DNA from 3 places in the Intestinimonas butyriciproducens genome. Region 2 is predicted to be linked to each of the others. Evidence: a T-box and tRNA genes for the amino acid it is inferred to sense, from the RefSeq annotation. Region 2 holds a T-box; the other regions hold tRNA genes.
The links. A T-box is a leader RNA that pairs with one kind of tRNA and senses whether it is charged. The one in region 2 lies ahead of ileS (isoleucine--tRNA ligase), so its partner is inferred to be a tRNA-Ile.
Positions count from the first base shown of each region.

Region 1 (4,140 bases), 190 kb from region 2:
GCTTCAATTCAAACCTTCGCCTTGCGACTAAGCTCTCCTCTTAACCTTCCAGCACCGGGCAGGCGTCAGCCCATATACGTCATCTTTCGATTTAGCATAGACCTGTGTTTTTGGTAAACAGTCGCTTGGGCCTATTCTCTGCGGCCTGCTCGCGCAGGCTCCCCTTATCCCGAAGTTACGGGGTCATTTTGCCGAGTTCCTTAACAACCCTTCTCCCGTTGGCCTTAGGATTCTCTCCTCATCTACCTGTGTCGGTTTGCGGTACGGGCGCCTTAGTATACCACATGCCTTTTCTCGCCTCTGGACATCAAGGACTTCCCTACTATTTTTCGGTCCCTTACGCCCGGGTCAACCAACGCCCGGGTTCCCCTATTCCAAAGTGTCAGCATGCTTAAAGTTCGGCGGCTACGGAATTTCTACCGTATGTGCATCGACTACGCCTTGCGGCCTCGCCTTAGCTCCCGGCTTACCTTGGGCGGACGAACCTTCCCCAAGAAACCTTAGATTTTCGGCCATTATGATTCCCACATAATTCTCGCTACTCATTCCGGCATTCTCACTCGAATACAGTCCACCGCTGCTCCCGCTGCGACTTCACCCCATATTCGACGCTCCCCTACCCCTGTCTTGCGACAAGCCCAAGCTTCGGTTGCATGCTTAGCCCCGTTATATTTTCCGCGCAGAGTCACTCGACCAGTGAGCTATTACGCACTCTTTTAATGAGTGGCTGCTTCTAAGCCAACATCCTGGTTGTTTTCGCAACTCCACATCGTTTTCCACTTAGCATACATTTGGGACCTTAGCTGTGGGTCTGGGCTGTTTCCCTTTTGACCACGAAACTTATCTCACGTAGTCTGACTGCTAGTCATCAATTAGCCGGCATTCAGAGTTTGATAGGGTTCAGTAACCTTATCGGCCCCTAGCCCATTCAGTGCTTTACCTCCGGTAATCTAAACTAACGCTAGCCCTAAAGCTATTTCGGGGAGAACCAGCTATCTCCGGGTTCGATTGGAATTTCACCGCTATCCACAAGTCATCGCCGGTCATTGCAACGAACGTGCGTTCGGTCCTCCATGGGGTTTTACCCCCACTTCAACCTGCTCATGGATAGGTCACCCGGTTTCGGGTCTATTGCAACAAACTTTATACGGGCTATTAACCCTCGGTTTCCCTGCGCCTCCGGTACTGAATACCTTAAGCTTGCTTGTTACAATAACTCGCCGGACCATTCTACAAAAGGTACCTCATCACCCATTAACGGGCTTTGAGTGCTTGTAAGCACAAGGTTTCAGGTTCTATTTCACTCCCCTCCCGGGGTCCTTTTCACCTTTCCCTCACGGTACTGCTCCTCTATCGGTCATCAGGTAGTATTTAGGCTTGGAGGGTGGTCCCCCCTGTTTCCCACCGGGTTTCACGTGTCCGGCGGTACTCTGGATCCTCACTGATGCAATTCGCTTTTCGCCTACGGGGCTCTCACCCGCTGTGGCTGGCCTTCCCATACCATTCGGCTAAACTATTGCACCGTTATGTGAGTCCACAACCCCAGAGAATAAATCCTCTGGTTTGGCCTCTTCCGCGTTCGCTCGCCACTACTTGCGGAATCTCGGTTGATTTCTCTTCCTCGCCCTACTTAGATGTTTCAGTTCAGGCGGTTCCCCGCGTACGCCTATTTGATTCAACGCACGCTGACAGAGTATTGCTCTGCCGGGTTGCCCCATTCGGAAATCTACGGATCAATGCGTATGTGCCGCTCCCCGTAGCTTATCGCAGCTTGTCACGTCCTTCGTCGGCTCCTGATGCCAAGGCATTCCCCTTGCGCTCTTTCTAGCTTGACCTTTCGCAGAACCATCTCCTGGTTCTACGTTATGATCATGAATTATGCAGGCCTCAAAGAGTTCTTAATTGGCTTATTGTTTTTACCCTTCACTAGAACAGCTTTCGCCATTCTATCTTAAAGTTCCACAACATTTGCTATTAATTGCCCTCTGTTGCTTGCTCTCAATACTTTCTTTCACATTGTTCAGTTTTCAAGGTGCAGACCTCTGTCCCTTTCAGGACAGATTTCAGTCCTCAATCTCCATCGAGCACTGAAATCTGTTCTAAATGGTGGAGGTAATCGGACTCGAACCGGTGACCCCCTGCTTGCAAAGCAGGTGCTCTACCAACTGAGCTATACCCCCGCGTCCGGTGTGCCAAGCTCTGCTAAAGCTTCCTTTGCCTTCCTTCTTTCTCCAAAGAAAGAAAGTGGTGGGCCCAAGTGGACTCGAACCACCGACCTCACGATTATCAGTCGTGCGCTCTAGCCAGCTGAGCTATGGGCCCATATGGCGTGCGCCCTCTAAATTAAACAACGTGAAGCGATCCACTCCCCAGAAAAGCCTGACCTTAGGACTTTTCGATGAGTACTTCTCCCCATCGAGCTCTCCTTAGAAAGGAGGTGATCCAGCCGCACCTTCCGATACGGCTACCTTGTTACGACTTCACCCCAATTATCGAACCCACCTTCGGCCGCGCCCCCATTGCTGTTAGGCTACGGACTTCGGGTGTTCCCGACTCTCATGGTGTGACGGGCGGTGTGTACAAGGCCCGGGAACGTATTCACCGCGGCATGCTGATCCGCGATTACTAGCGATTCCGACTTCATACAGGCGAGTTTCAGCCTGCAATCCGAACTGGGACGGCTTTTAGGGATTTGCTCCACCTCGCGGCTTTGCTTCCCTCTGTTGACCGCCATTGTAGTACGTGTGTGGCCCAGGACATAAGGGGCATGATGATTTGACGTCGTCCCCACCTTCCTCCGTTTTGTCAACGGCAGTCTCGCTAGAGTGCTCTTGCGTAGCAACTAACAATAAGGGTTGCGCTCGTTGCGGGACTTAACCCAACATCTCACGACACGAGCTGACGACAACCATGCACCACCTGTCTCTACTTTCCCCGAAGGGCACCTTATGCATCTCTGCTTCGTTAGTAGGATGTCAAGTCCTGGTAAGGTTCTTCGCGTTGCTTCGAATTAAACCACATACTCCACCGCTTGTGCGGGCCCCCGTCAATTCCTTTGAGTTTCAACCTTGCGATCGTACTCCCCAGGTGGGATACTTATTGTGTTAACTGCGGCACGGAGGGGGTCAGACCCCCCACACCTAGTATCCATCGTTTACGGCGTGGACTACCAGGGTATCTAATCCTGTTTGCTCCCCACGCTTTCGCGCCTCAGCGTCAGTTAATGTCCAGCAGGCCGCCTTCGCCACTGGTGTTCCTCCCTATATCTACGCATTTCACCGCTACACAGGGAATTCCGCCTGCCTCTCCATCACTCAAGAAGTACAGTTTCAAATGCAGGCTATGGGTTGAGCCCATAGTTTTCACATCTGACTTGCACTCCCGCCTACACGCCCTTTACACCCAGTAAATCCGGATAACGCTTGCCACCTACGTATTACCGCGGCTGCTGGCACGTAGTTAGCCGTGGCTTATTCGTCAGGTACCGTCACTTGCTTCGTCCCTGACAAAAGAAGTTTACAACCCGAGGGCCTTCTTCCTTCACGCGGCGTTGCTGGGTCAGGCTTTCGCCCATTGCCCAATATTCCCCACTGCTGCCTCCCGTAGGAGTCTGGGCCGTGTCTCAGTCCCAATGTGGCCGGCCAACCTCTCAGTCCGGCTACTGATCGTCGCCTTGGTGAGCCGTTACCTCACCAACTAGCTAATCAGACGCGAGTCCATCTCAGAGCGATAAATCTTTGGTATCCAGAACCATGCGATCCAGATACATCATGCGGTATTAGCAGCCGTTTCCGGCTGTTATTCCCCACTCCAAGGCAGGTTACTCACGCGTTACTCACCCGTCCGCCACTAAGCATTCCCTTTCGTTGTCCGAAAACTCCGTCAGGGGTGCTCCGTTCGACTTGCATGTGTTAAGCACGCCGCCAGCGTTCATCCTGAGCCAGGATCAAACTCTCAATAAAATGGTATCTAAAGAACTTCCGTTCCTTAAATCATCTTATTGAAGCTTTCCATAGCTTCAAAGAAATTTGTCAAGAGCCTTTCCAAGTCTTGCGACTTTAGAAAGGACCTCAAGTCCTTTTCTGGTGCTTCGTGTTTCTTCTTCACGTTGTTTAATTTACAAGGTGCACGCCGCTCCAG
Region 1 is NZ_CP011524.1:3,137,257-3,141,396, forward strand. Features, by position in the region: rRNA gene SRB521_RS15495 (23S ribosomal RNA) at 1-1,835, opposite strand, end outside; tRNA gene SRB521_RS15500 (tRNA-Ala) at 2,105-2,180, opposite strand; tRNA gene SRB521_RS15505 (tRNA-Ile) at 2,246-2,322, opposite strand; rRNA gene SRB521_RS15510 (16S ribosomal RNA) at 2,431-3,962, opposite strand.
Region 1: it encodes a tRNA-Ile, which carries the amino acid that the T-box ahead of ileS (isoleucine--tRNA ligase) is inferred to sense. The anticodon was not compared.

Region 2 (4,140 bases):
TGAACATCGGCCGAGAGGAGAGCAAGGGGGGCTGTATGCCCGAGGATATCCCGGCCCTGGCCCGGCTGGCCCTCCAGGCGGAGCATGTCCGGCTGCGGGGACTGATGTGCATCCCCCCTGTCGCGGAGGGTCCCGGCGGGAACAGACCCTTTTTTCAGGAGACACACCAGCTTTTTGTTGACATAAGAAACAAAATAGAGGATAATAAGTCCGATATCAATTGCCTGTCCATGGGTATGAGCGGCGACTACGAGGACGCGGTCCGGGAGGGGGCCACCCTGGTGCGGGTGGGCACCGCCTTGTTCGGGCCCCGCCCGCCTCTGCACCGTCCCGAGTGAGCCCTTACGACACGAAAGGATGTACATCATATGGGATTCATTGACGAGATCAAGCGGCTGGCCCGCCCCTATGAGGATGAGGAAGACGAGGAGGAGTTCGACGACTTCGAGCCCCCCGTCTCCCGTGTGGAGCGCAAGGAGAAGGCCCGGGATGCCCGGGAGTCCACCGGCACGCTCTATTCCGCGGACCCTGAGCCCCGCCGCAGCAACAAGGTGGTCAACATCCACACCACCACCCAGCTTCAGGTGGTGCTGGTAAAGCCCGACCGCTTTGAGAACGCGGCGGAGATCGCCGACCACCTGCGGGAGAAGCGCACGGTGGTGCTCAATCTGGAGCAGACCAACAAGGATATTGCCCGCCGTCTGCTGGACTTTCTCTCCGGCGTGGCCTATGCCAACGAGGGGAAGATCAAAAAGGTTGCCATTTCCACCTATATCATCACGCCCTATAATGTGGATATCCTGGGCGACCTGATCGACGAGCTGGAGAACAACGGATTGTATTTCTGAGAAGGGCGGAGGCCGCGAGCAGGGCAAATAAGACCGAGCGGAGGCAAAAAACAGGTGCGCGGAGCGTACGGCATTTTTGCGAAGCGGCAGGCTTATTTGCCCGAATGCGAGCGAGCCGCAGCGTGAGAGAAGCGCGGAGCGCACGGGAACAGGCACACAGAGGGCCGCCCAAGGGGGCCCCGTAAAGCCGCAAGGCTTTGTGGGGAGAGGAGGAAGAACGGAGCGCAGCGGATGCCGGACGCAAGACCGGCGGAGCAGAGCGGAGTTTCTTCCGACGACGAAGCGCGGAGGCGCAAAGAGCGGTTTGCGCTCCGCCACACTTGTCCGATCACCTTTTACAGATAGAGAAATGAGGGATTACCATGCTGACGCCTCAGGAGGTCTCTGAGCACGCCTTTGCAAAAGCCGGTTTCGGCGGCTACAATATGGCCATGGTGGACGAGTTCTTGGATCAGTTGACCGAGGACTATACCACCCTGTATAAGGAAAATGCGGCGCTTAAGAGCAAGATGAAGGTGCTGGTGGACAAGGTGGAGGAATACCGCTCCACCGAGGACGCCATGCGTAAGACACTGCTCACCGCCCAGAAGATGGCGGACGACATGGTGAAGGAGGCCGAGGAAAAGCGGGCCTCCCTGGTGTCTCACGCGGAGGAGGAGGCCCGGAAACGGGTGAGCGGCCTCCGCCAGGAGGTGGAGGCGGAGCAGCTCCGCCTCACCGCCGCCCAGAACGCCACCGCGGCCTATGTGGCCAAGCTCAAGGAGCTCTACCAGCATGAGTTGGACTATATGAACAGCCTCTCTCAGCTTACGCCGTCCGCGCCCAAGGCGCCCGATCCGGTGGTGACCGCGGTGCAGGACATCGAGGCCTCGGTGCAGCGCATCGTGGAGGAAGAACAGGAGGACCTGGAGGACACCAAGGAGTTGCCCACGGAGGAGCTGGACGCCGAGATCTCAGAGGAGAAGCCAGGCGGTCTGTACGGTGAACTGACCGCCACCTTCCTGGACCGGGATGGCGAGACCGAGCGGAAGATGAAGGTAAACCCGGAGCGCCGGGCGGCCGACCGGGCGGAGGGCGCGCCTTCCGCGGAGGAGCCCACCAAGCGCCTGAACATCGATTTGGAGCATCTTCAGTTCGGGAAAGATTACGAAATCAAGTAAACCCCCTTGACAAAGAGGGCGGAAGCGGATAAAATGCACTGGCAATAGGAAAAACGCGTGGAAAAGGACGAGTAGCGCCCCTGTAACCGTACAGAGAGCCGCCGTTTGGGTGAGAGGCGGACGGAGAAGGGGTGGGAAGATCACCTTGGAGCGTTCCGCTGAAGGAGGAGTAGGCGGCTACGGTTGGCCCCGTTACCGGCCATGCGAGGGGCCGCGGCATGTCCGCGGCAAGAAGAGTGGTACCGCAGAGGCTTTCAACGCCTTTGTCTCTTTTTGGAGAGACAAAGGCGTTTTTTCGTGCGCGTCCCCATACCGAGAAGCAGAACAGAAGAGAAAAGGAGAACGCAAGACATGGACTATAATAAGACCGTCAACCTGCCCCAGACCGATTTCCCCATGCGGGCGGGGCTCCCCAGGCGCGAGCCAGAGATGCTCCAGGCGATGTATGACAAGGACCTCTACCACAAGATGGTCGCCCGTAACGACGGGAAACCCCTCTTCGTCCTCCACGACGGGCCTCCCTACGCCAACGGAAACATCCACATCGGTACCGCGCTGAACAAGATCCTCAAGGATATCATCGTCAAAGAGAAAAACATGACGGGCTACTGCTCCCCCTATGTCCCCGGCTGGGACACCCACGGCCTGCCCATCGAATCCGCCATCCTGAAAAACAAAAAGGTGAAGCGGGATGCGCTCACCACCTCCGAGTTTCGGGAGAAGTGCAAGGAGTACGCCCTTGATTTTGTGGACAAGCAGCGGGAGCAGTTCAAGCGCCTGGGCGTGCTGGGAGAGTGGGACGATCCCTACCTCACGCTGAAGCCCCATTTTGAAGCCAAGCAGGTGAAGGTGTTTGGCGAGATGGCCAAAAAGGGCTTTATCTATAAGGGGATGAAGCCGGTGTACTGGTGCCCCCATGACCAGACCGCCCTGGCCGAGGCCGAGATCGAGTATGCCGACGACCCCTGCACCACCATCTTCGTGAAGTTCCCTGTCCGCGACGACAAGGGAATGCTGGCCCAATACTGCGACCTCTCCAAGCTCTTCTTCGTCATCTGGACCACCACGCCCTGGACCATCCCGGGCAATATGGCCATCTGCCTCAACGCCGAGCTGGACTATGTGCTGCTGGAGGTTCCCTCCGGAGAAGTCTATGTCCTGGCCCAGACCCTGGCCGAGGGCGTATGCAAGGCTGCGGGCATTGATTTCGGCGCCTGCAAGGTGCTGGCCACCCTCAAGGGCGCCGCGTTCGAGCTCATGACCGCCGCTCACCCGCTTTTCGACCGGGACTCCGTGATCCTCAACGGTGAGCACGTCACCCTGGACGCCGGCACCGGCTGCGTGCACACCGCCCCCGGCTTCGGCGCGGAGGACTTCCAGATCTGCCAGCAGTACGACAAGGCGGGCCTCACCCACATCGGCGTGCCCGTGCCGGTGAACGCCAAGGGCGTTATGACCGACGAGCGGTACAACGGACAGTTCTACGCCGTGGGCAACGACATGGTGGTGGAGGATCTGGGCGCCTGCGGGGCGCTGCTTGCCAGCGAGAAGATTACCCACTCCTACCCCCACTGCTGGCGCTGCAAGCACCCCATCATCTACCGCGCCACAGAGCAGTGGTTCTGCTCCGTGGACGCCATCAAGGACGCGGCGGTGAAGGCCTGCGACGCCATCCAGTGGAAGCCCGACTGGGGCAAAGACCGCATGACCTCCATGATCACCGAGCGCAACGACTGGTGCATCAGCCGCCAGCGGGTCTGGGGCGTGCCCATCCCCATCTTCTACTGCGACGCCTGCGGCGCGGATATCGTCACCCCTGAGACCATCGACCACGTCTCCGAGCTGTTCCGGGCGCACGGGTCCAACGTCTGGTTCGACCGGGAGGCCGAAGAGCTGCTCCCCGACGGATTCAAATGTCCCAAGTGCGGCCACACCCATTTTACCAAGGAGACCGACATCATGGATGTGTGGTTCGACTCCGGCTCCACCCACGCCGCCGTCCTGGACGAGCGCCCCTATCTCCACTTCCCCGCCGACATCTATCTGGAGGGCGGCGACCAGTACCGCGGCTGGTTCCAATCCTCTATGCTCACCAGCATCGCCGCCAAGGGCGTGGCGCCCTACCGGCAGAT
Region 2 is NZ_CP011524.1:102,471-106,610, forward strand. Features, by position in the region: gene SRB521_RS00485 (YggS family pyridoxal phosphate-dependent enzyme) at 1-338, shown strand, start outside; gene SRB521_RS00490 (cell division protein SepF) at 369-848, shown strand; gene SRB521_RS00495 (DivIVA domain-containing protein) at 1,211-2,008, shown strand; T-box leader at 2,058-2,282, shown strand; gene ileS (isoleucine--tRNA ligase) at 2,360-4,140, shown strand, end outside.

Region 3 (4,140 bases), 560 kb from region 2:
TCTTTCCGTCTAGTTGCGGGTAACTGGCTTCTTCACCAGTACAACAATTTCGCCGGGTGGGCTGTTGAGACAGTGCCCAAATCGTTACGCCATTCGTGCGGGTCAGAACTTACCTGACAAGGAATTTCGCTACCTTAGGACCGTTATAGTTACGGCCGCCGTTTACTGGGGCTTCAATTCAAACCTTCGCCTTGCGACTAAGCTCTCCTCTTAACCTTCCAGCACCGGGCAGGCGTCAGCCCATATACGTCATCTTTCGATTTAGCATAGACCTGTGTTTTTGGTAAACAGTCGCTTGGGCCTATTCTCTGCGGCCTGCTCGCGCAGGCTCCCCTTATCCCGAAGTTACGGGGTCATTTTGCCGAGTTCCTTAACAACCCTTCTCCCGTTGGCCTTAGGATTCTCTCCTCATCTACCTGTGTCGGTTTGCGGTACGGGCGCCTTAGTATACCACATGCCTTTTCTCGCCTCTGGACATCAAGGACTTCCCTACTATTTTTCGGTCCCTTACGCCCGGGTCAACCAACGCCCGGGTTCCCCTATTCCAAAGTGTCAGCATGCTTAAAGTTCGGCGGCTACGGAATTTCTACCGTATGTGCATCGACTACGCCTTGCGGCCTCGCCTTAGCTCCCGGCTTACCTTGGGCGGACGAACCTTCCCCAAGAAACCTTAGATTTTCGGCCATTATGATTCCCACATAATTCTCGCTACTCATTCCGGCATTCTCACTCGAATACAGTCCACCGCTGCTCCCGCTGCGACTTCACCCCATATTCGACGCTCCCCTACCCCTGTCTTGCGACAAGCCCAAGCTTCGGTTGCATGCTTAGCCCCGTTATATTTTCCGCGCAGAGTCACTCGACCAGTGAGCTATTACGCACTCTTTTAATGAGTGGCTGCTTCTAAGCCAACATCCTGGTTGTTTTCGCAACTCCACATCGTTTTCCACTTAGCATACATTTGGGACCTTAGCTGTGGGTCTGGGCTGTTTCCCTTTTGACCACGAAACTTATCTCACGTAGTCTGACTGCTAGTCATCAATTAGCCGGCATTCAGAGTTTGATAGGGTTCAGTAACCTTATCGGCCCCTAGCCCATTCAGTGCTTTACCTCCGGTAATCTAAACTAACGCTAGCCCTAAAGCTATTTCGGGGAGAACCAGCTATCTCCGGGTTCGATTGGAATTTCACCGCTATCCACAAGTCATCGCCGGTCATTGCAACGAACGTGCGTTCGGTCCTCCATGGGGTTTTACCCCCACTTCAACCTGCTCATGGATAGGTCACCCGGTTTCGGGTCTATTGCAACAAACTTTATACGGGCTATTAACCCTCGGTTTCCCTGCGCCTCCGGTACTGAATACCTTAAGCTTGCTTGTTACAATAACTCGCCGGACCATTCTACAAAAGGTACCTCATCACCCATTAACGGGCTTTGAGTGCTTGTAAGCACAAGGTTTCAGGTTCTATTTCACTCCCCTCCCGGGGTCCTTTTCACCTTTCCCTCACGGTACTGCTCCTCTATCGGTCATCAGGTAGTATTTAGGCTTGGAGGGTGGTCCCCCCTGTTTCCCACCGGGTTTCACGTGTCCGGCGGTACTCTGGATCCTCACTGATGCAATTCGCTTTTCGCCTACGGGGCTCTCACCCGCTGTGGCTGGCCTTCCCATACCATTCGGCTAAACTATTGCACCGTTATGTGAGTCCACAACCCCAGAGAATAAATCCTCTGGTTTGGCCTCTTCCGCGTTCGCTCGCCACTACTTGCGGAATCTCGGTTGATTTCTCTTCCTCGCCCTACTTAGATGTTTCAGTTCAGGCGGTTCCCCGCGTACGCCTATTTGATTCAACGCACGCTGACAGAGTATTGCTCTGCCGGGTTGCCCCATTCGGAAATCTACGGATCAATGCGTATGTGCCGCTCCCCGTAGCTTATCGCAGCTTGTCACGTCCTTCGTCGGCTCCTGATGCCAAGGCATTCCCCTTGCGCTCTTTCTAGCTTGACCTTTCGCAGAACCATCTCCTGGTTCTACGTTATGATCATGAATTATGCAGGCCTCAAAGAGTTCTTAATTGGCTTATTGTTTTTACCCTTCACTAGAACAGCTTTCGCCATTCTATCTTAAAGTTCCACAACATTTGCTATTAATTGCCCTCTGTTGCTTGCTCTCAATACTTTCTTTCACATTGTTCAGTTTTCAAGGTGCAGACCTCTGTCCCTTTCAGGACAGATTTCAGTCCTCAATCTCCATCGAGCACTGAAATCTGTTCTAAATGGTGGAGGTAATCGGACTCGAACCGGTGACCCCCTGCTTGCAAAGCAGGTGCTCTACCAACTGAGCTATACCCCCGCGTCCGGTGTGCCAAGCTCTGCTAAAGCTTCCTTTGCCTTCCTTCTTTCTCCAAAGAAAGAAAGTGGTGGGCCCAAGTGGACTCGAACCACCGACCTCACGATTATCAGTCGTGCGCTCTAGCCAGCTGAGCTATGGGCCCATATGGCGTGCGCCCTCTAAATTAAACAACGTGAAGCGATCCACTCCCCAGAAAAGCCTGACCTTAGGACTTTTCGATGAGTACTTCTCCCCATCGAGCTCTCCTTAGAAAGGAGGTGATCCAGCCGCACCTTCCGATACGGCTACCTTGTTACGACTTCACCCCAATTATCGAACCCACCTTCGGCCGCGCCCCCATTGCTGTTAGGCTACGGACTTCGGGTGTTCCCGACTCTCATGGTGTGACGGGCGGTGTGTACAAGGCCCGGGAACGTATTCACCGCGGCATGCTGATCCGCGATTACTAGCGATTCCGACTTCATACAGGCGAGTTTCAGCCTGCAATCCGAACTGGGACGGCTTTTAGGGATTTGCTCCACCTCGCGGCTTTGCTTCCCTCTGTTGACCGCCATTGTAGTACGTGTGTGGCCCAGGACATAAGGGGCATGATGATTTGACGTCGTCCCCACCTTCCTCCGTTTTGTCAACGGCAGTCTCGCTAGAGTGCTCTTGCGTAGCAACTAACAATAAGGGTTGCGCTCGTTGCGGGACTTAACCCAACATCTCACGACACGAGCTGACGACAACCATGCACCACCTGTCTCTACTTTCCCCGAAGGGCACCTTATGCATCTCTGCTTCGTTAGTAGGATGTCAAGTCCTGGTAAGGTTCTTCGCGTTGCTTCGAATTAAACCACATACTCCACCGCTTGTGCGGGCCCCCGTCAATTCCTTTGAGTTTCAACCTTGCGATCGTACTCCCCAGGTGGGATACTTATTGTGTTAACTGCGGCACGGAGGGGGTCAGACCCCCCACACCTAGTATCCATCGTTTACGGCGTGGACTACCAGGGTATCTAATCCTGTTTGCTCCCCACGCTTTCGCGCCTCAGCGTCAGTTAATGTCCAGCAGGCCGCCTTCGCCACTGGTGTTCCTCCCTATATCTACGCATTTCACCGCTACACAGGGAATTCCGCCTGCCTCTCCATCACTCAAGAAGTACAGTTTCAAATGCAGGCTATGGGTTGAGCCCATAGTTTTCACATCTGACTTGCACTCCCGCCTACACGCCCTTTACACCCAGTAAATCCGGATAACGCTTGCCACCTACGTATTACCGCGGCTGCTGGCACGTAGTTAGCCGTGGCTTATTCGTCAGGTACCGTCACTTGCTTCGTCCCTGACAAAAGAAGTTTACAACCCGAGGGCCTTCTTCCTTCACGCGGCGTTGCTGGGTCAGGCTTTCGCCCATTGCCCAATATTCCCCACTGCTGCCTCCCGTAGGAGTCTGGGCCGTGTCTCAGTCCCAATGTGGCCGGCCAACCTCTCAGTCCGGCTACTGATCGTCGCCTTGGTGAGCCGTTACCTCACCAACTAGCTAATCAGACGCGAGTCCATCTCAGAGCGATAAATCTTTGGTATCCAGAACCATGCGATCCAGATACATCATGCGGTATTAGCAGCCGTTTCCGGCTGTTATTCCCCACTCCAAGGCAGGTTACTCACGCGTTACTCACCCGTCCGCCACTAAGCATTCCCTTTCGTTGTCCGAAAACTCCGTCAGGGGTGCTCCGTTCGACTTGCATGTGTTAAGCACGCCGCCAGCGTTCATCCTGAGCCAGGATCAAACTCTCAATAAAATGGTATC
Region 3 is NZ_CP011524.1:665,623-669,762, reverse strand. Features, by position in the region: rRNA gene SRB521_RS03395 (23S ribosomal RNA) at 1-2,005, opposite strand, end outside; tRNA gene SRB521_RS03390 (tRNA-Ala) at 2,275-2,350, opposite strand; tRNA gene SRB521_RS03385 (tRNA-Ile) at 2,416-2,492, opposite strand; rRNA gene SRB521_RS03380 (16S ribosomal RNA) at 2,601-4,132, opposite strand.
Region 3: it encodes a tRNA-Ile, which carries the amino acid that the T-box ahead of ileS (isoleucine--tRNA ligase) is inferred to sense. The anticodon was not compared.